Regions from separate parts of the Microbacterium sp. CJ77 genome, predicted to be linked through region 1. Evidence: predicted binding sites of a transcription regulator. Region 1 holds the regulator's gene; the other holds the start of a gene.
What was found. The regulator HspR, encoded in region 1, represses chaperone genes until heat shock. The targets are predictions, from matches to a motif close to AAGTTGAGTCNNNNNGACTCAACTT.
Positions count from the first base shown of each region.

Region 1 (11,340 bases):
GCCGCGCGATGATGTTCGTCAGTGCGGCACCGAGCTCGATCCGCAGCAGGTGCAGGCAGGCATCCAGACCGGCCGCGGTGCCGGCGCTCGTGATGATCCGGCCGTCCTGCACGTAGAGCACGTCGGGGTCGACCTCGACCCCGGGGTACATCGCCGCCATGGTGTCGGTGTAGCGCCAATGGGTCGTAGCGCGGCCGCCATCGAGAACGCCGGCGGCCGCGAGCACGAAAGACCCGCTGCACACGCTGAGCAGCCATGCGTCACGCCGGGCGGCATGGCGCACGGCGTCCAGAACGCGGGAATCGACGCTGCCCCACGTCTTCCGAGGAATCGGGCATACGACGACGAGATCGGCTTCGTACGCGAAGGAGAGGTCCGCGTCGACGTTGATCGAGAAACCGAGGCTCGACGCGACCGCCCCCGGGTCAGGGGTCACGATGCGGAAATCGAAGTTCGGCACCCCGTCGTTGGAGCGGTCGAGGCCGAAAGCCTCGCAGGCCACCCCGAACTCGAACGGGGCGAACCCCTCTTGCACAATCACGGCGACAGTCTTCATGTGCGCTCCTCGCTGCACCGGCGCTACTGGCAGGATTCATACGATACACGGCCTTCCTGCCACTCGTGACACTATCAGGCCTGCCGTAGCTTTTCTGCCATGATCCTTCTCATTCTCTTCGCCGCCCTGTCCGTCGTCGGCATCGCCGCCACGGTCGTCGCCGTCCGCCGCGATGGCTATCGCGCCACACCCACCGACCGCTCACGCCTTCCGTGAGGGCCCCGTCACCTCGCGGGCCCCGTCACCCGGCCGGGAACGTCGTCACGCGGACGCTGGCGCCGAGTACGCATCGGTGATGCGGGCCACGTGCAGCACCGGGTCGAACTCCCGCGCCGCTTCGGCCGCGCGGGCGGATGCCTCGAGGACCGGCCGCGGGTCGCGCACGAGCGTCGTCAGCAGTTGAGACATCGCGCGAACGTCCGGACCGAATGCACGGATGCCCGAGAGCTCGGTGCCCTCCGTGAGCGCCGGATCGACGTAGAAGATCCCGCGCCGAGCCTCGAGCGCCTCGACGATCGTCACCGGCTGGTTGTCGAACCCGAACGACGTCAGCGCGACGAGGTGCGCCGACCGCATCCTTTCCCGCACCTGGTCCCGCGGTAGGCGCCCCAGGAATCGCACCGGGGCATCGCCCGCTCGCTGCTCGGCCAAGGTGCGCAGGGGGCCCTCGCCGACGATCTCGACCTCGAAGCTCTCCGGCCTCACGGTCGCCGCGGTCTGTACGACCGCATCGATCCACTCGATCAGGCGCTTCTCGGAAACGAGACGACCGACCCAGAGGATGCGCAGCGGGGGTCCGGCGTCGGTGAGGGGCTCGCCCGCGGGACCGGGTGTCACGGCGTTCGGGACGACGCGCACGACTCGTACCCCGGCGGCGCGGAGGCGCTCTCCCTGGTGAGCCGAGGGCGAGACCACGACGTCCGTGCGCAGGGCGAGGGAGAGGGTCAGGTTGCGAAGCGCGGAGTCGACGGGAGTGGGGGCGAGTTCGGTGCGCGTCGTGGGAAAGCCGCGCAACCATCGGCCGAATCCGCCGATGGCAGCCGCGACCCCCCTCCGGAATCCCCTCGGCATGTCGGCCCGCCAGAAGAACGTGTGCACGGTTTGGACGGTGCGGATGCCTCGCGCCCGGGCGACCGAGACGGCCGCCGCCGACAACCCGAACTCGGAATGCACGTGCACGACGTCGATGCCGCGCTGCTCGATCTCGCGCGTCAGACGAGCGCGCAACCGCCGCGTATTGCGGATGACCGGCAGGTGCACTCCGGGCAGCGTCACCCAGGCGCGCACGGCCATCACGTCGCCGCCTTCGTCCTGCCAGCGCCCGAGAGCGCCCCGATCGGAGCGGTGCGAGGCCGGTGCGACGATCACGACCTCATGCCCGCGCTCGCGCAGCAACCGGGCCTCGTCGAGAAAAGCGCTCTGTGCGCCACCCAGGTAGTCGAGGGAGTAGTCACACACCAGCGCGACCCGACGCGCAACCTCGCTCACGGGGTGACCTCAGTCCTCGACCGGCTCGCCCCGGTACAGCGATTCGAACGTGCGCAGCGTCCGGTCGATGTCGTGGATGCGGACGCCCTCGAGCGATGCCTCTTGCATCCGTCGGCGCTCCTCGGGTGCGGCGGTCAGCACCGCGGTGAGCTTCGCGGCCAGGTCCGCGGACGACGACGGATCGAACAGGTAGCCGTTCTCGCCGTCGTGGACCAGATGCGGGAGGGCCATCGCATCGGCCGCGACGACGGGCAGGCCCGAGGCCATCGCTTCCATGGTGGCGATCGACTGCAACTCGGCGACCGAGGGCATCGCGAAGACGCTCGCACGCGAGTACAGGGCCCGCAGCTCTTCCTCTTCGACGCGTCCGTGGAACGTCACGCGATCCGCGAGCCCGAGGCGCTCGGCGAGCTGCTCGAGGTGCTTACGCTGGTCGCCGCCGCCGACGATGTCGACCTGCACGTCGAGCGCGGGGTCGAGCGTCACGATCGCCTCGAGCAACAGATCGATCTGCTTCTCGCGCGTCAACCGGCCGACGAAGAGCACGCGGTTGCGATCACGGGGCGTGAGGTCCGGCCGATAGTTCGACGCGGCGATGCCGCAGCTGATCGGTACGACGCCCGTGATGTCGATCGCCGCCTCGAGGAAGTTCGCGGCATTGCGGGTCGGTGTCGTCACGGCCGACGTCATCTGGAACGTGCGGTTGGCGTCCGCCCAGGCCCACTTCACCAGCAGACGATCCATCCACCCCGGAAGCGTCGTGTGATCGAGGATGTTCTCGGGCATGACGTGGTTCGTCGCGACGACCGGGATGCCCCGCTTGACCGCCTCGCGAGTCAGACCACGACCGATCACGATGTGGGACTGGATGTGGACGACGTCGGGCTTGACGGAATCGAGCACCTGCCGGGCGTAGTGCTTGCTGCGCCATGGCCAGACGAAGCGCAACCAGTCGTGCGGGGGCCAGCGCACCGACGGCAGCCGGTGGACCGTCATGGGCTCGCCCTCGATGATCTCGATGCCGGGTGCCTTGCGGCGATACGCCTGATTCGGCGCCACGACATGCACATCGTGTCCCCGCTGAACGAGGCCCGCGGCGAGTCGCTCGCTGAAACGAGCGGCCCCGTTCACGTCGGGAAAGAAGGTGTCGCAGCCCATCACGACGGTCAACGGACGCGCGGAAGCGGTCGCATCCCCGGCGGGCACCGCCGAGGCGGACTCGCGAGGGACGCCGTGGGTCTCGGAGGAACTCACGGGATGCTGGGTGCCAATCTGTGCGGCGGAACGGGGTCGCACGGTCGGGTGCTGCGCGCGGCCCACTCTACCCGAGCGTCCTGGCACGCCCGGGGTCCCGCGCCCGCGGCGGGGCGGACCCCCAGGCATCCGTCCTACTGTGGGGACATGGCGAGATTGCAGGCCGATGCCGATCCGAACCGCTGGGTGGCGGTGACGGGGTCGCTCGGCTGGCGCGGTCGGCGACACCGCAAGGCCGCCATCGGGATGCTGCTGTCGCAGGCGAATCGCGCGATGGGGGCGACCGAGCGTCCCTCTTCCGGTTTCGCCGCGTGGGCGATGAGTCAGGCCGCTCCGCTGCTGATGCGCCGCGCGGAGGGTCGTGTGCTCGTGTGGGTCTGGAAGTCCGACCCCGAGCTCGTCGTCATGCTCGCGCAGGTGCAGGAGGCGACGGCTCAGCTGAGGGCCGCGCGTGCCATGATGCCGATGGAGTACGACGACACCGAATCGTTCCGCGGCACCTATCTCGGCCTCGGCGAGCGGCTCGTGATGAACCTGCCCGTCGACGAGCGCACGCCGCCCTTCGCCACCTACACGTGGGACACGGGCACGCACTTCGTGACCGTCAACGCGGTGTGCAGCGACCGCACGCGGTTCGGGACGGTACTACCGGCGATCGACGAGGTGGCCCGAAGCATCCGGCTCATCGACGACCTGAGCGTCGGCGAGGGCACTCGGACGCTCCGGATCGACCCCGCCTGATGATCACCGGGCCCCCACGCGCGGTCGACCACGACGGGGGCCGTGCCACAATGTGCGCATGACGGATGTGGATGCCCCCGATGCCGCGGGCACAGCGACCGCGTCGACACGACGGCTGCCGCTCGCGGAGGCCCGAGCGCTCGGAAAGCGCCATCGCGATCGGACCCCGCGGAGCAATCTGGCCCGGCGATCCGACGCGGCACGCGACGCGTCGGGCATCCTCGATGAACAGAACAGCACGCGTGTGCCCGAACTGCTTCCGCTGCGGCGGGAGAGGATGTCGGAGAGCGCCTTCGCCTTCTACCGCGGAACCGCGGCCGTCATGGCCGCCGATCTCGCCGCCGACCCGCACTCGGGCATCGTGGTCGCGTCCTGCGGCGACGCGCACGTCGCGAACTTCGGCTTCTACGCGTCGCCGCAGCGTTCGCTGGTCTTCGATCTGAACGACTTCGACGAGGCCGGCTGGGCGCCCTGGGAGTGGGACGTCAAGCGGCTCGTGACGAGCATCGTCGTCGGTGGTCAGTCGACGTCCCGTGATGACGACGTGATCCGCACGGCTGCGCTGGCCGCGACCCGCGCCTACGCGAGGTCGATGGCTGCCGCTGTCGCCCGCAGCCCGCTCGATCGCTACTTCGAGCACTTCGATGTCGACGCCGCGATAGCCGCCATGGACCCCGCCTCGCGGCGTGTTCTGCGCTCGGCGGCCCGCGACGCCACGCGCCGCACGTCCAATCGGGCGGTGCGCAAGCTCACCGAGACCGGACCCGACGGGCGCCTGAGGTTCATCGAACGACCCCCGACCATGGTGCGCGCCGACCCCGAGATCGCGGCGACCGTGGTGCCGATGACCCGCGAATACGAGACATCGACGAACGTCGACATCGCGCTCTTGACCAGCCAGTACGACCCGGTGGACGTGTGCCTGCGAGTCGTCGGCGTCGGGAGCGTGGGAACGCGCTGCTACGTCGTCGCGTTCGAGGACGGCGACGGACACGCCCTGATCCTCCAGGCCAAGGAGGCGGTGCGCAGCGTGCTCGAACAGTTCGGCGGGATCGCTCAACCGCGCTCTCTGGCGACCATCGTCGAACGCGGGGGCCACGGGGCACGTGTCGTCGCGCTTCAGCGTGTGCTGCAGGGCGTGTCCGACCCGTTCCTCGGGCACGTGCAGACGGGCGAGCGCGACCTGTACGTGCGGCAGTTCCACGACATGAAAGGGGGCATCGACGTCGCGACGATCGACGACGCGCCCTTCGTCCGTTACGCCGCATCGTGCGGCGTGACGCTGGCTCGCGCGCACAGCCAATCCCCACGGGCCGCCGAGGTGGCGGGATACATCGGCAACGGGCGGATCGTCGGCGAATCGATTCTCGAATGGTCGTACGCGTACGCCCAGACTTCCCGCGACGACTACGCGGCGTACCTGGACGCCCCCGCCTGAGCTCGCGCCGGTCAGCCCTCGCCGGCTTTCGGAACGTCGTCTTCGGAGGCACGCGGGGCCCGACGATCCAGCGGGCGCCAGACGACCAGCTCGGTCGCCCGCCGGACCCGCTTGCCGTGGCGCAGCGTGATGACCGCGCCCGCCGTCCCCGCCGCGAAGACACGGGCGCCGGGCCGGTTCTCGACCTCGGCTCGGATGCGCGACTCGAGGTCGCGCACCTGACGACGCAGGGTCCGCACATCCTCTTCCAACTCGAGGATGCGCGCGATCGCCGGAAGGCTCATGCCCTCGGACGACAGCCGCGCGACTTCTCGGAGCTGCTCCACGTGACGCGTCGAGTAGCGGCGCGAGCCGCCCTGCGTACGTGCGGGGACGACGAGACCCAGCCGGTCGTACTGCCGGAGGGTCTGCGGATGCATCGCCGAGAGCTCGGCGGCAACCGCGATCGCGAAGATCGGGGCATCCTCGTCGATCTCGTCGCCGCGCATTCCGTTCATCGTGATGGCGCCCCTAGCCCCGCGCCTTGGACATCAGATCCGCGCGCGGGTTCTCTTTCGGCTCGAGCTCGTGAAAGCGCTCGAGCGCCTCTCGTGCCGCATCGTCCAGGTGCGAAGGAACCGCCACCTGCACCTCGGCGAGAAGGTCGCCCGTGCCCTTCTGTGTCTGCACACCGCGCCCTTTGACGCGCAGCACGCGTCCCGAGGGGGTCCCGGGGGCGACCCGCAGCTTGACGGGGTCGCCCCCGAGCGTCGGGACCTCGATCGTCGCGCCGAGCGCGGCCTCGGTGAAGGTCACCGGCACCGTCACCCGCAGGTTGAGCCCATCGCGCGTGAAGACGGGGTGCGGTCGAACCGTGACCTGCACGACGATGTCGCCGGTCTCACCACCGTCCGGCGAGGGCCGTCCGCGCCCGCGCAGACGGATCTTCTGCCCGTCCGCCACGCCCGCGGGGATCTTGACCTTGAACGGGCTGCCGTCCTCGCCCTGCAGGGTGATCGTCTCGCCCTTCGTCGCCGTGACGAAGTCGACCGTGGTGCGCGCCGTCATATCGGCGCCGCGCGTCGGTCCGCCATAACCGCGGAAACCACCGGATGTCTGACCGAACCGGCCGGATCCGAACGACCCGCCCGCACCCTGCTGGTTGAACATCGAGAAGATGTCGTCGAAATCGGGCTGGGGCCCGCCGCGGCCCTGGCCGAAGCGGCTGAAGACATCCTCGAAGCCCTGGTTGCCCCCGCCGCCGGCGGTGAAGCGCGCGCCCGAGCCCATCGCGCGGATCTGGTCGTACTCCTCGCGCTGGCCGGCATCCGAGAGCACCGAGTACGCCTCGCTGATCTCCTTGAACTTCGCTTCGGCCTTCGCATCGCCCTGATTGGAGTCGGGGTGATAGGTGCGCGCGAGTTTGCGGTAGGCCTTCTTGAGTTCGGCGGGCGAGACGTCCTTCTGGACGCCCAGCACGCTGTAGAAGTCCTTGTCGAACCAGTCCTGGCTAGCCATCGGCGTCCCGCCTACTCCGCGGGCACGGCGACGACGACCTTGGCGGGTCGCAGTTCCACCGAGCCGAGCCGGTACCCGACCTCGACGACCTCGAGCACCGTCGGCACCTCCGTGCCCGGCGTGGGCTGCTGGAAGATCGCCTCGTGGAACTGCGGGTCGAACGGGTCGCCGGCAGCGCCGAACGAGGTCACGCCGAGTCGCTCCGCGACGGCGCGCACCTTGTCGCCGATCGCCGAGAAGGGGGTGCCCTCCTGCAGATCGCCGTGCTTCTCGGCGCGGTCCAGATCGTCCAGCACGGGGAGGAGTCCCTTGGCCGCCTCGCCCTTCGCGCGCTCGATCTCGCGCTCCCGCTGCTCTTCGGTGCGTCGCCGGTAGTTGGCGTACTCCGCCTGCAGGCGCTTGAGGTCGCCCAGCAGCGCCGACTCGAGATCCGCGAGCACGGCCTCCTGCGCCGCGGCCTCGGCATTCTGAGGCGCGCCGAGGATGTCCTCGAGCGTCAACTCGTCGCCCTGGGCATCCGTCCCGTCCTGCGACACGCCCTCCTGCGACACGGGGCCGGAGGACTGCTCCTCCGACCCCCCTGTGCCAGGATGTGTGCCGTCAGGACCGGCGCTCCGCCCCTCGGGATTCACGTCGTCCTTGTCAGCCATGTCCTACTGCTTCTTCTCGTCTTCGTCGTCCACGACCTCGGCATCGATGACGTCCTCTTCGGGGTTCGGGACGTTGCCGGCACCGGGCTCGTTCGCCGCGGGGTCGGGGTTCTCGCCCGCCGCCTGTGACGCCTGATAGATGGCCTCGCCGAGCTGGGACTGGCTCTGGTTGAGCTTGTCGAACGCGGTCTTCACCGCGTCGTCGTCGTCGCCCGCGAGAGCGGTCTTGAGGGCGTCGACGTCGGCCTGGACCGAGTCCTTGACCTCGGTCGGCAGCTTGTCCTCGTTCTCCTTGATGAGCTTCTCGATCGAGTACGAAAGCGTCTCGGCATGGTTGCGGACCTCGGCGGACTCGCGCCGCTTCTTGTCCTCGGCGGCGTGCTCCTCGGCCTCGCGCACCATGCGCTCGATGTCCTCCTTGGGAAGCGACGAGCCACCCGTGATCGTCATCGACTGCTCCTTGCCGGTGCCCTTGTCCTTCGCGGACACGTGCACGATGCCGTTGGCGTCGATGTCGAAGGTGACCTCGACCTGCGGGATTCCGCGCGGCGCCGGGGCGATACCGGTGAGCTCGAACGTGCCCAGCGGCTTGTTGTCGCGGGTGAACTCGCGCTCGCCCTGGAAGACCTGGATCGCGACCGACGGCTGGTTGTCGTCGGCGGTCGTGAAGGTCTCGCTCCGCTTGGTCGGGATCGCGGTGTTTCGCTCGATGAGCTTGGTCATGATGCCGCCCTTGGTCTCGATGCCGAGGCTCAGGGGGGTCACGTCGATGAGCAGGACGTCCTTGCGCTCGCCCTTCAGCACGCCAGCCTGGAGGGCCGCGCCGACGGCGACGACCTCATCCGGGTTGACGCCCTTGTTGGCCTCCTTGCCGGCCTCGCGCTTGACGAGCTCGGCGACGGCGGGCATGCGGGTCGAACCACCCACGAGCACGACGTGCGCGATGTCGTCGACCTTGATGCCGGCCTCACGGATGACATCCTCGAACGGCTTCTTGGTGCGGTCGAGCAGGTCCTTGGTCAGGTCCTCGAACTTGGCGCGCGTCAGCGTCTCCGACAGCGACACGGGGCCGTTCTCGGTCAGCGACAGGTAGGGCAGGTTGATGCTCGTCGAGCTCGAGCTCGAGAGCTCCTTCTTCGCCTGCTCCGCGGCCTCCTTGAGGCGCTGCAGGGCGATCTTGTCGCCCGAGACATCCACACCCGTGGTGTCCTTGAACTGCTTGATCAGGTGGTCGACGACCCGCTGGTCCCAGTCGTCGCCGCCGAGGCGGTTGTCGCCCGCGGTGGAGCGCACCTGGATGGTCGAGAAGTCGTCGTCCTTGCCCACCTCGAGCAACGAGACGTCGAACGTTCCACCACCGAGGTCGAAAACGAGGATGAGTTCGTCTTCCTTGCCCTTGTCGAGGCCGTAGGCCAGGGCGGCCGCGGTGGGCTCGTTGATGATGCGCAGGACGTTCAGGCCCGCGATCTCGCCGGCCTCTTTGGTGGCCTGGCGCTCGGCGTCGTTGAAGTACGCGGGCACCGTGATGACGGCGTCGGTCACGCTGTCACCGAGGTACTCCTCGGCGTCACGCTTGAGCTTGCCGAGGATGCGCGCCGAGATCTCCTGGGGCGTCCACTTCTTGCCGTCGACCTCGAACGTCCAGTCCGTGCCCATGTGGCGCTTGACCGACGAGATCGTCCGGTCGACGTTGGTCACGGCCTGGCGCTTGGCGGTCTCGCCGACGAGCACTTCGCCGTCCTTCGTGAATGCGACGACCGAGGGGGTCGTGCGGAAACCCTCGGCGTTCGCGATGACCTTCGGCTCGCCGCCCTCGAGGACGCTGACGACCGAGTTGGTCGTGCCGAGGTCGATTCCAACTGCACGTGGCATGTGTGTGTCTCTCTCTTCTTCGTGTGAGGCCGGACGGATGCCGCGGCCCCGATTCTTCTGAAGTCTGCTGCTCGGCATCCACTCCCGCGTTCGGGACCTTGAGCCGTGCTGACTCAAGCCTAGCGATCCGTCTCCCGCTCGTCAAATGAACTTGATATGAACGGGCTCAAGTTTGGCGGAGTGCGCGGAGGCGCCCCGCCCAGCGGACCCCATACGGCCGCCCGCCCTCCCCTCGCCGCCGACGCGGCGATACCCTGTGCACATGCCTCGACGCAACGCCGCACCGAGTGTTCACGGAGGGGTCCTAACGTGACCGACATGTCCGACACGCGTCAGCCCGAATCCTCGCCCCCTCCCCCCGTCGCCGCGAACACGCGCGCCCTGGGTCCGATTGGCGTCGCGTTCCAGGACTCTCCGAGCGACCGCGTCGTCCCGCGCCGCCATGTCGCGGCATGGGCTCTGTGGGACTGGGCGACGCAGCCGTTCAACTCGGTCGTCCTGACCTTCGTCTTCGCCTCGCTGTATCTGGTCTCGGACGCATTCTTGCCGCCCGACATCGCCGCGCTGCCTGCGAGCGACCCCCTGAAGGAACGGGCGCTCGCCGATCTGTCGAGCGGGTACGGGTTGGTGACGACCATCGCGGGACTGCTGATCCTCGTTCTCGCCCCCGTGCTCGGCCAGAGCGCCGACCGCGCCGGCCGAAAGAAGCGCTTGCTCTTCGTCTTCACGATGCTTCTCGCGCTGGCGCAGTTCGCGCTGTTCTTCGTACGGGCCGACCCCGCGTACTTCTGGTACGGCGCCATCATCCTCGCGATCGGCGCAGTCGTCTCCGAGATAGCGGGCGTCAACTACAACGCGATGCTCGTCCAGGTGTCTACTCCCCGCACGATCGGCAAGGTGAGCGGTCTCGGCTGGGGGCTGGGGTACATCGGCGGCATCGTCGCCCTGACGCTCGTCGTCGTCGTGACGCAGCTCGAGTGGTTCGGGATGGACACCTCGGACGGCCTCGCCTATCGCCTCATCGCGGTGGGCTGCGGCGTGTGGACGATCCTGTTCTCACTCCCCCTGTTCCTCACCGTCCCGGAGGGGCCGGCCTCTGCTCCCGGTCAGAAAGTGAACTTCTTCGTCGCGTACGCCGTACTGGTGAAGGATGTGCGTGCGCTCTTCCGTTCGCACCGGTCCACCTTCTGGTTCCTCCTCGCGAGCGCCGTCTATCGTGACGGCCTGGGCGGCGTCTTCGCATTCGGTGGCATCCTGGCCGCCGTCGCGTTCGGGTTCTCGTCGACCGAGGTGCTCATCTTCGCGATCGCGGCGAACGTCGTGGCCGGCATATCCACGATCATCGCCGGTGCGGTCGACGATCGTTTCGGTGCGCGCAACGTCATCATCACCGCGCTCTCAGCGCTGATCCTCGCGGCCGTGGTGCTCCTGATCCTGCAGGACAGCGGCAAAGCGGTGTTCTGGATCTGCGGACTCGTGCTGTCGGCATGCGTCGGTCCCGCACAGGCCGCGAGTCGTTCGCTACTCGCCCGCGTCACACCCGAAGGGATGCAGGGCGAGATCTTCGGTCTGTACGCCACGACCGGCCGCGTCGCGAGCTTCCTCGCCCCCGCCGGCTGGACCCTGTCCATCGCGATCTTCGGGGCCACGGTCTGGGGTGTGCTCGGGATAGCCGCCGTGCTGACCCTCGGCCTCGTCCTGCTGCTGTTCGTACGCCTTCCCGCACCTCGCCCGCAGAACTGAGCGGCACGTGCGGTGCGCGAACGGACGCGACTCGCCGTTGAACCACACACGCACACGGCGTGTCGCGACCGTTCGCGGGCGGGCCGCGGGCGGATGCCCCG
Region 1 covers NZ_PQBR01000023.1:108,825-120,164, forward strand. Annotated here, with positions in the region: gene C2868_RS12340 (GlxA family transcriptional regulator) at 1-556, opposite strand, end outside; gene C2868_RS12345 (glycosyltransferase family 4 protein) at 818-2,044, opposite strand; gene C2868_RS12350 (glycosyltransferase) at 2,054-3,202, opposite strand; gene C2868_RS12355 (hypothetical protein) at 3,446-4,039, shown strand; gene C2868_RS12360 (DUF2252 domain-containing protein) at 4,098-5,477, shown strand; gene C2868_RS12365 (heat shock protein transcriptional repressor HspR) at 5,489-5,965, opposite strand; gene C2868_RS12370 (DnaJ C-terminal domain-containing protein) at 5,988-6,974, opposite strand; gene C2868_RS12375 (nucleotide exchange factor GrpE) at 6,986-7,624, opposite strand; gene dnaK (molecular chaperone DnaK) at 7,628-9,496, opposite strand; gene C2868_RS12385 (MFS transporter) at 9,815-11,239, shown strand.

Region 2 (11,340 bases), on a different contig from region 1:
CCGGAGTCAGCCGGGCATTAGCGTGAGACAAGAGAGACCTCCGTGGGTTCGAGCTGAAGAACTAGACAGCTCCAACTCGACCCCGGAGGTCTCTCCTACGTCAACAACGATCCGGGTCGGTACATCTAGCGCCCGCCGTCGGGGCGCGGAGCGATCTCGCCGCGGCGGATCAGCGGCGGATCATCGCGCGGAGCGCTCGGGGAATGATCCCCGCCAGTCCGGGTCGCGGCAGGCGGTTCAGTCGTCCGGCGAGTGCGGGGAGTCGGTGCGGTGTGCCGTTGGCGAGCTGACGCATCGCGTTGAGCAGGGCCGCAGGATGCGTGTCGAGTGCGCTGTGCCCGTTCTCGATGTCCACGATCGTCGCATCCGGCATCATCGACGCAACGCGGCGCGCGGCGGTGGGTGGCGTCCTGAGGTCTCGTGAGCCGACGAGAACGACCACGGGCCAGGTGAACGACCGGTTCTCGAGGAGCAGGTCGAACGGCTCGCCGACGAACGCGGGGAATCGGTCCGCGAGGGGCGCGTAGGTCAGCGCCGGGTCGAGCGGACGCCCATCGGGTGCGGCCCCGTAGTTGAGTTCGCGGAACCCGATCGCACCCGCGATATCGAACTCGAAGAAGGAGGGGATCCGCACGATCGAGTCACCGCGACCCGCGTAGATTTCGAGCGCCTTCCACGCAGGGTTCCGCGCGCCCGCGAGCCGAGCCGCGAGGAGCGGGCGGAGGAGGTCCGGCCCCGCGAGCTCGTAGGCCGCGCGGATCACATCGAAGGTCTGGGAGTCGAGCCGACCCGACTCGGCAAGGTGGTGCACGGAGTGGGCGACGTCGTCATCGGCGTCCCAGAAGAGTCCGCGGATCCGTTCGCGCTCGAGGGCGAGGTCGCTCGTGGACTGGAGAGCGGAATCGAGGATCATGCCCGCGACCCGACTCGGATGCCTCGCGGCGAACGATGATGCCAGGTAGCTGCCGTACGACGAGCCGACGATGAGCGCAGACCCCACGCCCTCCTGCTCCAGAACGGCCGCGATGTCGTCGACGACGTCGGTGACCCACATGGCCGAATGGGGGAGTGGGCGGCCCATCGTGTCGCTCCGCGAGTGACCGATGCCGCGGTGCTCGACCATGATGACGTCCAGACCGCCGTGTGCCGCCTGTCGACGCAGCGCTCGGTACGGCAGGACGGATGCGAGTCCGGGACCGCCGGGGATGACGACGAGCGGAGTAGCGGAAGGCGGACCCGATCGCGTGTACGCCAGCGAGAAGGCGGGTGCACGCTCCGTCGCCGGTCGAAGGACGCGGTGGATGCCTGTCACTCCCCGAGCGTATTCGGTCGGCCACGGCCGCGTCGATGCCGCGTCGATGCCGCGATGGTGCCGGACGCTCACGGCATGGTTCCGGGCGCACATGACAGGGTGGGGGTATGCCGAGAACACCCGACCCGCAGACGTATGACCTCGACGGCCTGCGTGATCGGGTCATGCGCCAGAGCGGGGGTGCGGTCGATGACAGCATCCCGCAGCTCGCCGACGCCGACCCCGAGCTGCTGGGCATCGCGCTCGCGCTTCGCGACGGGTCCATCTGGGTGACTGCCCAGGCCGACGTCGCGTTCAGCGTTCAGTCCGCCGTCAAGCCGTTCCTGTTCGCCCTCGCGCTGCTCGACACGGACGGCGACGTGCTCGATCGGATCGGGATCGAGCCGACGGGCGAAGCATTCGATGCGATCAAGCTCGAGAGCGGCACGGGCCGCCCACCGAACCCCATGGTGAACGCGGGGGCGCTGTTGACGGCCGCGGTCGTGGACGGCGGCGACGTCGCGGGCCGGAACGAGCGCATCCTGCGGGGCCTCTCGGCCTTCGCCGGGCGCGCGCTCGAGGTGGATGAGGACGTCGCGCGCAACGAGCATCTGCTGGGCGATCGCAACCACGCCCTCGCCCACCTCATGCGCTCCGAAGGCACACTGCGCGTCGGCGCCGACGACGCCGTCGCCGTCTACGCGCGGGCATGCGCCGTGCTGGTCGACGCAGAAGCGCTCGCCGTGATGGGTGCGACGCTCGCTTTCCGCGGAGTCAACCCGGTCACGGGGGAGCGGGTCGTGCCCGCGCAGATCGCGCGCGATGTCGTATCGGTCATGGCCACGTGCGGTGTGTACGACGGATCGGGACGCTGGATGCGCCGAGTGGGCATCCCCGCGAAGTCGAGCGTCTCGGGCGCCATCGTCCTCTCCGTGCCCGAGACCCTCGGCGCCGCGGTCATCAGCCCGCCCCTGGACGAACAGGGGACGAGCGTCCGCGGCAGCAGGGCCTCCGACCTGCTGAGCGCCGAACTCGACCTACACGTGTTCGGGTCGCTGGACGACTGATCAGGTGTTCTGCGGGAACCCCAGGTTGATTCCGCCGTGGCTGGGGTCCAGCCAGCGGGCCGTGACTGCCTTCTCGCGTGTGAAGAAGTGGAAACCCTGGCGACCGTAGGCCTTCGAGTCTCCGAACGCGGACGCCTTCCACCCGCCGAACGAGTGGTACGCGACCGGCACCGGGATCGGCACGTTGACCCCGATCATCCCGACCTGGATCTCGTACTGGAAACGACGCGCGGCGCCGCCGTCGTTCGTGAAGATCGCCGTGCCGTTGCCGAACGCGCCCGAGTTGATCAGCTCGACGCCCTCCTCGTAGGTCGCGACCCGCACGATCGACAGCACGGGCCCGAAGATCTCCTCGATGTAGGCGGCCGAGGTGGTGGGCACACGGTCGAGCAGGGTCGGGCCGAGCCAGAAGCCGCCGGGCGCTCCGTCGGGCACGACGCCCCGCCCGTCCACGACGATCTCGGCGCCGTCGTTCGCCGCCACATCGATGTACCCGGCGACCTTGTCGCGGTGCTCGCGTGTGACCAGCGGGCCCATGTCGCAGCCGCGGCGCCCGTCGCCGATGCGCAGACCCGCCATCCGCTCCGAGATCTTCTCGATCAGGGCATCGGCCACGGGTTCCACCGCGACGACGACCGAGATCGCCATGCAGCGCTCGCCGGCAGAGCCGAACCCGGCGTTGACCGCGGCGTCGGCGACGAGGTCGAGGTCGGCGTCGGGCAGCACCAGCATGTGGTTCTTCGCGCCGCCGAGTGACTGCACGCGCTTGCCGTGACGCGCGGCCGTCTCGTAGATGTAGCGCGCGATCGGGGTGGACCCGACGAACGAGACGGACGCGACATCCGGATGCTCCAGGAGGGCGTCGACCGCGACCTTGTCGCCGTGCACCACGTTGAAGACGCCCGTGGGAAGCCCCGCTTCGGCCAGCAGCTCGGCCATCCACATCGACGCCGAGGGGTCCTTCTCGCTCGGCTTGAGCACGACGGTGTTGCCGGACGCGAGGGCGATCGGGAAGAACCACATCGGCACCATGGCGGGGAAGTTGACGGGGCTGATGATCGCGGCGACACCGATGGGCTGGCGGAACGAGTAGACGTCCACGCCGGTCGAGGCGTTGACCGAGTAGTCGCCCTTCAGGATGTCGGCGAAGCCGAGGGCGAACTCGAGCACCTCCTGGCCGCGCGCGATCTCTCCGAGAGCGTCCGAGACGACCTTGCCGTGCTCGGCCGTGATGAGCTCGGCGAGCTCGGGCTTGCGCTGTTCGAGCAGTTCGCGGAATCGGAAGAGGATGGCCTGACGGCGCGCGATCGACGTGTCCCGCCACGCCGGGAAGGCGACGGTCGCGGCACGCACGGCGGCGTCGACGTCGGCGGGCTCGGCCAGCACGACGGCGCCGCTCTGTTCTCCCGTCGCGGGGTCGTAGACCGTGCCGAGACGCCGGTCGCCAGTGTCGTGGCGCTCGCCGTCGATCCAGTGCGGGATGCGCGTGGTCATCTCTCTCGTTTCGTTCGGAGTTCGGTCAGTCCATGACGACGACGGCGCGTCCGGTGATCTCGCCACGGGCGAGCGCGTGATACGCGGCATCTGCATTGTCGAGCGTGTAGCGCCGGGTGACAAGACGCGCGGTGTCGAATCCGCCGGATGCGGCGATGTCGACGACGGCCGGAAGGTCCGCGCGGGTGCGGGCGCCGAAGGATCCGGTGATCGTGTAACCGCGGCGGACGAGCGGCGTGATCTCGACCTCGGCCGCAGCGTTGCCCACCGCGATGCCGATCGCCACCATGCGCCCTCCGTCGGCGAGGAGTCCGATCGCCTGCCGGAAGGTCGCGGGATGTCCGAGGGCTTCGAACGCCACGTCGACACCCAGACCACGACCCAGGCCGCCGGTGATTTCGCGGACCGCAGCGGCGGCATCCGTCTCGCGCGAGTTGATCGTGTGCGTCGCCCCCAGGGCGGTGGCGGCCTCGAGCTTGTCGTCGGCGACGTCGATCGCGATGATCGGGTCGGCACCCGCGGCACGCGCCATCTGCACCACTCCACTGCCCACGCCGCCGACGGCGACGACCGCGACGGCCTCGCCCGGCCGGACGTTGCCGGCCCGGTGAACGGCACCGTAGGCGGTGAATGCCGCGCACCCGAGGACGGCCGACGTGACGGGGTCGAGTCCGTCCGGCAGCCGCGTCAGCGCGGTTATCGGCACGACCGCGTATTCGGCGAGCCCGCCCATCGAGTACATGGCCAGGAACGACCCATCCGGCATCGAGAGGCGGCTCTCGCCGTCGTACAGAGTTCCGTTCAGGCGGTTCTGCCCGAAGAACTCGGCGCACAGATCGTCGCGCCCGCGTGCGCAGGCGGGGCAGGTCCCGCACGGCATGATGAAGGCGCCGATGACCGTGTCGCCGATCGCGAGCGAGGGCGGCGGTGGCGTGCCGTCGCCGAACGCCACGAGGGTGCCGCTGATCTCGTGCCCCATCACCGCCGGCCGCGGAAAGCGCACCTCGCCCTTCATGACGTGCAGGTCGGTGTGGCAGACGCCGCACGCGATGACCTTGACGAGGGCCTCGCCGGCCCGGGGCGTCGGGCGGGGAACGTCGAGGATCTCGAGTTCGGGGCCATCCGCGCGCAGGACGGCGGCTTTCATCGTCGCGGGTGTGGTGGCGGTCATGGGGTGATCCTCGACGTCATCGTTCCGGGGCTCGTGTTCGCAAGCACGGCAAGTGCACCACGGTCCCACAGGGCAGCGCCGCTCCGCTTGTCGGTGGGTGAAAACGTGCGGCCCGGAGACGCCGGAAGTCATTGGCACTCTCGGGGGTAGAGTGCTAATCTGTGATTGTTGAGTCGAGTCGACTCAACTCCTCACAACTCCATACGAATCCTCACAACTCCACACGAACCCGTTCATCGCCGGAAGCGAATCCGGCAACACCAGGAAGGACAACCACCATGGCGACATACGACCCGTTCCGCGACCTCGACCGCCTCGCGACGAGCCTTCTGGACGCGCGGCGAGGACCGCGGCGCATGCCGATGGATCTGTACCGCGACGGCGACCACTACGTGCTGACCGCCGATCTGCCCGGAATCGACCCCGGATCGGTCGACATCGACGTCGACGGCCAGCTGCTGACGATCCGCGCCGAGCGCACCCTGACGGCCGGCGACGGCGTCAAGTGGATCACCCGGGAGCGCGAGGCCGCGAGCTTCCTGCGCCAGCTCAACCTGGGTCAGGGCGTCGACACCGACCGCATCTCCGCGAGCTACAACAACGGCGTGCTGTCTGTGACGATCCCGGTCAGTGAGCGCGCGAAGCCCCGCAAGATCGAGGTCGCGACCGATGCGGATGGCCCCGTCATCGCCGCGCGCGAGTCGGAAGCCGACGCCGCGGGCCCCCAGCTCATCGAGCAGTAGGACCGATACCGCACAGAACGGATGCCGCGCCCCTCGGGGTGCGGCATCCATCGTTCGGGCAGGCGTCTCGGCGTACCGTCACTTCGCCGTCCCGCGCAGCTTCGCGGTGAGATCGCGGAGCTGTTCGAGTTCGTCGTCGTCGAGCCGAGACATCCGCTCGGCGATCGTGCGCGCGTGATGCGTCGCGACCACGCGAAAGGCGGAAGCGCCCGCCTCGGTCGCGCGGACGAGTGCGCCGCGGCCGTCGTCGGGGTCGGCGCATTTCGTGATCAGGCCGCGCGAGACCATCCGGTCGACGAGGCGCGATACCGACGGTTGGCTCACGAGCATGCGCGCCGTGACATCGCGCAGTCGCGCGGTCATGTCGGGCCCGCGAGTCACGGTCAGGAGCACGTCGTACTCCCCCTGCTCCAGGCCTGAGCCGCGGAAGTCGTCGCTGATCTCGGTGAACACCTCGTGCTGCGCGCGGAACAGACTCTCCCACGCTTCCACGGCGAGGCGGCGGTTCGTCATGCCGTCCAGGCTACTTGCACGGCGCCGCTGGCGGGTGGGCAGGTCAAGGCTCGTGTCTAGGCTGGGCCTATGCGAGGGATTATCCGGACAGGCCTGGCCGCTGCGATGTCTGTCGCGGCGGTGTCTGTGGCGGCGGTGATCGTTGCGGGGCTCGGGGTGGCCGTCGTGCCGGCGGCGGCAGCCGAACCTGGTGGGAGTGTCGAGGACATCGCCGCCGTTTCGAGCGACGTGGACGACTTCTCGTTCGCGAGTCTCGACGTCGAGTACACGCTGACGCGCGCCGAGGACGGCACGAGTCGGATGCGGGTCGTCGAGACCTTCGTTGCCGTGTTCCCCGAGACCGACCAGAACCGGGGGATGCGGCGGCTGATTCCGAACAGCTACCTCGGCGCGCCGCTGTTCCCCTCGCTCGTGTCGGTCACGGATGGCGTCGGCGGTGAGAGACCGGTCGAGACCGAGGACGAGGACGACTTCCTGGTCGTGACGTCACGCGCGGACGACTACGTGCACGGTCCGCAGACGTACGTCTTCACGTACGACCTGCAGAACGTCACCCGGGGCTTCAGCGACACCGGCGTTGACGAACTGTACTGGGACGTGAACGGAGAGGAGTGGCGGCAGCCTTTCGGTCGCGTCGGGGCGCGTCTGATCCTCGACGCCGATCTTGCCGCGTCGTTGACCGGTGACGCCGCGTGTTACCAGGGGTCGACCGGATCGACGGACCGCTGTGAGATCGAGGTGACGCCCGACGCGGCGGGCGCCGTGGTCACGGCTCGAGCCGACGCGCTTTCGCCGCGACAGACCATGACGATCGCGGTCGCCTTCGCGCCCGGCACGTTCGCGGAGTTCGATTCGTCCCCCTTCGCCTCGCCGATCGGGTGGTTGCAGGGAGGGGCGGCGCTGGTGAGCGTGCTGGCCGTGATCTGGGCCGTGGTCGTCCGTCGCCGCTGGTTGCGCGACGAGCCGGGCCGCCCGACCGTTATCGCCGAGTATGATCCTCCGCCGGGTCTCGACGCGCTCGAATCCGCTGTGCTGTGGGGTGCGCAGACGAAGGGGATACCCGCGGAGGTGCTCGAGCAGGCCATCGCCGGGTCGATCCGGATCGTCGAGGGCGCGCGCAGGTGGGGGAGTCAGACGTTCGAGCTCGAGCTGATCGATCGGTCGTTGGCCGACGAGAACGGCCGTGAACTGCTGGACGGGATGTTCCCCGACGGAAAGACCGCGTTCACGCTCGGCAAGAGCGACGCGCGCGTCTCGCGCACGGCGCAGAAGATCCTGAAGGAAGCGGATGCGACGCTGACGGCGATGGGTGTTCGGCGCGTGGTGCCGGGTATCGTGCGTGCACGGCCGATCCTGGTGGGGATTCTGGCCGCGGTTGCGGCTGTCATTCTCGGCGTCATCGGTCTGAGTGGTGGTATCACCCCGGCATGGAGTCTGACTCTGATGTTCGTCGCGCCGGTTCTTGCGGTGGTCGCGGGTGTGCTGGTCTCGCGGAGACCGCTGACATCGCGCGGAGCCGAGCTGCGGGATCACCTTGCCGGTGTGAAGGTGTTCATCGGGTGGGCGGAGGCGGACCGGATCCGGATGCTGCAGTCGCCGCGGGGTGCGGAGCGCGCGCCGATCTCGGTCGACGATCCTCGACAGATGGTCCGGTTGTACGAGCGGCTGCTGCCCTATGCGGTGGTGTTCGGGCAGGAGAAAGAGTGGGCCGAGCGCATCGTCGTGTACTACGGCGATTCGCAGCCCAGCTGGTACTACGGCACCAGCGCGTTCAGTGCTGCAGCGTTCTCGTCCAGCATCTCTTCCCTGTCGGCGAGCACGTCGACCGCGTCCTCTTCCGGTGGATCATCCGGCGGTGGATCTGCGGGTGGCGGCGGCGGCGGAGGTGGCGGCGGTGGCGTGTAGATGCGCCACCACGTGCGCGGACGGCTAGCCCGGCGTTCCCGCGTTCTACCGGGGGTTCCCGCGTTCTACCGGGTCTTTCCCGCGTTCTACCGGGCGTTCCCGCGTTCTATCCGGGCCTTTCCCGCGTTCCCCGTCTGTATCTTCGCGGTCGCACGGGGCGCCAGGGTCGTCGCGCTTCGATCCAGTTCGGCGCGCGCGTTTCGGGAGTTCCGTCACGCATGCGAACCTCCCACCCGCTCGTCTCGAGGGTGCGGTGGTGAAACCAGCACAGCAGGACGCCGTTGTCGGTGTGCGTCGGCCCGCCGCGGGCGTGGCCGATCGCGTGGTGGATCTCGCACCAGGCGGCGGGAACGTGACATCCGGGGATGACGCATCCGCCGTCCCGCGCGATGATGGCGCGTCGCTGGTGCGCGGTAAAGACGCGTTGAGGCCCGCCCAGTTCGATGATGCGGCCGCGATCGTCGTGGACCAGGCGCTGGATACCGCCGGAACACGCAATCTGGCGGGCGAAGGCCGCAGGGACCGGCTGGGCGACGGCGTCCGCGCCGGTGTCGTCGCTCAGGTGAGCGGCGTCGAGCAGGCCGTAGCCGTCGGCGCGATCGAGTTCGGACGCGCTGATCGTGACGAGCAGGGTGGGCGCCGCGCCGCCGATCGAGGGTGAGTCGGCCGAGCGGGCCGCGACGCCGAGGACCGCCGCGAGTGCGTCGTGCTGGCGCTGCGCTCGTGTGCGGTTGTCGCCGGGCGCGTGCTCGCGCAGTCCGCCCGTCCAGTCGCGGTCGGGATCGTCGAGTGCGCTCGTCTCACCGACGGCACTCTCTGCAAACGACGGCCCGGCACCGCTGTCCGCGACGCGCGGACTGTTCTGAGCGTCCATCAATCGCTGCAGTTGTGCCGCAACATCGGTCAGGAGTGCGCCCGAGATCGGCATGACGCCGTCGCGCTCTCGCCCCAGCGTCAACCCGCGGCGGCGCATGGCACGATCCGGGTCGGGAAGCACCCCGTCGGGATCGAGATAGAGCGCCCAGAGCTTCGCCTGCATCCGGATCTCGTCGGCCCCGGCGGGCGGGGCACCGTCGGGTGCCGTCCCCGTCGCGGCCGCGACCAACTCACCCTCGGCGGCCGCGATCGCCGCGATCCCGCATCTGTCTGTGAGGGGAGCGAGCGCGCCCGTTATGGCGACGAGCGCATCGATGCCCAGCTCACCGGCGCCGAACGCCGCCCGGGCAGCCGGAAAGTCAGACGGAAGAGGATCGCCCGAGAGGCTGAATCTGGGCGCAACGTGTTGGCCGAGTCGCAGGCGGGTGCGTGCCGTCGCGCCGGAAACCGAACACAGGCGCTCGACGAGCTCGGCGGGGTTGCGGCATCCGAGGCGCGTGCTCAGACCGTTCGCGCCCTGCTCGGCACTCGAGCGGCGCCCGAGCTCGGAAGCGATCAGCGTGCGCAGCGCATCGACCTGCCGGCCGAGCTGCTCTGCCGCCCGGGTCAGCTCGAGCACGTCGCTGTCGGATGAGAGTGAGAGCCCATCCAGCTCGCGTAGAACGAGCGTTTCCAGAAGAGCGGATGCCTCGGCCACGGCCGCCCGCACAGCCGCGCCCGAGGGGGCTGCGGTGGGGGCGGTCGCCGTCGTGAACATGCCTCCAGAATCCCATCGGCCACCGACATCGAAACGGACAGAAGGCCAGGTCGAGATCGTATTCTGTGGATAACTCCCGAGCGGGAGTCCTGTGGAGGAACGACCGCAACGCGGTTCGCTCCTGACCCGAAGCGGGCAAGAGTAAGGGCCGGTCAGAGAGGCTTCTGACCGGCCCTTGTCCCTTGCACCAAGAGTGTCCTGCAATCACATGACGGTCGCTGCCACAGCAAACAACTTCCGCTGCGTGAACTCTATAACGGCCAGGTAACGGCGGGCAAGGATTGTCGTTATGTTTTTGTGATGTTTTTGCTGTTCGGCCAGTCCGATGGGGCCGCGCGCCGTGCACGGGTTGTGCGTGCGCCCGTGCTGACGCCGCACGAAAAGGTTCGATCGGTCAGCTTCGCAAGGACGAAGTCGGGGTCGCGGTCGGTGCTCACGGGCGCGGCCGAGTAGTCGAAGGCGATGCCATGCCAGACCCGAAGCGATTCGCCGTCGTCCACCACGGCATAGGCGCCGTCCGCGAACGGGTGGTAGCCGTCGTCGCCGAGGGTCTTCTCGACGGCGGTGACGAAGATGCCGTCGGTCCGATACACGGTGCCCCAGCCGGCGAGCATGAAGGACTCTTCGACAACCACGTAGCCCGTTTCGCACCCGGCGTTGACCAGCGGCACGACCGTCGCGGACGAGGTGACGCACCAAACGAAACCCGCGAAACAGGCGACCGCGATCGTGAGGACGCGCGCCGGAACGAGCCAGAGTCCGCGCACGGGGATGAGGCACAGTCCGGCCGCAAGGGCCGGCGCACAAGTAAGGGCCGGTCAGAGAGGCTTCTGACCGGCCCTAGTCCCTTGCACCAAGAGTGTCCTGCAATCACATGTCGGTAGCTGCCACAGCAAAACAACTACCGTGCATGCACTCTATAACGACCAGGTAACGGCGGGCAAGGACTTCCGTTATCTTTTTGTGATTCTCTGTGATGGGACACCGTCGAGCGCAGAGCCAGGTGGCTCCCTCAGCCGCCGCTCGGCGTCCGAGCCAGCGCATCCGCTCCGCGCGCCGCCGCGTCAGCGTCACGCAGCTTCGGCTTGCGCGGCCACCAGAAGGCGTCCTTCGTGATGAAGGCCAGCGCGGGAACGACGACCGTCCGCACGAGCAGCGTGTCGATGAGCACGCCGATGCAGACGATGATGCCGATCTGCGTCAGCGTGATGAGCGGCAGCACCCCGAGCACCGCGAATACCGCGGCCAGCAGGATTCCGGCGCTCGTGATCACTGCACCGGTCGCGGCGAGAGCGCGGATCATGCCCTGCGTGATGCCGAGCTGCTCGGACTCCTCCTTCGCCCTCGTGACGAGGAAGATGCTGTAATCCACGCCGAGGGCCACCAGGAACAGGAAGCTGAACAGCAGCACGTTGGTGTCGATGGCGGGGAAGCCGAAGAGCGGCGTCTGGAACAGCCACCAACTCAGACCGATCGCGGAGAAGAAGCTCGCCACGACCGCGAGAAGCAGCAGCAGTGGCGCG
Region 2 covers NZ_PQBR01000025.1:93,100-104,439, forward strand. Annotated here, with positions in the region: partial or broken gene C2868_RS15190 (IS481 family transposase) at 1-31, opposite strand, end outside; gene C2868_RS15195 (alpha/beta fold hydrolase) at 170-1,312, opposite strand; gene glsA (glutaminase A) at 1,420-2,358, shown strand; gene C2868_RS15205 (CoA-acylating methylmalonate-semialdehyde dehydrogenase) at 2,359-3,852, opposite strand; gene C2868_RS15210 (zinc-binding dehydrogenase) at 3,878-5,023, opposite strand; gene C2868_RS15215 (Hsp20/alpha crystallin family protein) at 5,302-5,766, shown strand; gene C2868_RS15220 (MarR family winged helix-turn-helix transcriptional regulator) at 5,845-6,279, opposite strand; gene C2868_RS15225 (DUF2207 domain-containing protein) at 6,349-8,184, shown strand; gene C2868_RS15230 (HNH endonuclease signature motif containing protein) at 8,291-9,817, opposite strand; gene C2868_RS15235 (hypothetical protein) at 10,105-10,488, opposite strand; gene C2868_RS15240 (MMPL family transporter) at 10,830-11,340, opposite strand, start outside.
Region 2: C2868_RS15215 (Hsp20/alpha crystallin family protein) is a predicted target of HspR. The motif match lies at 5,189-5,213, and genes of this name have one in related genera.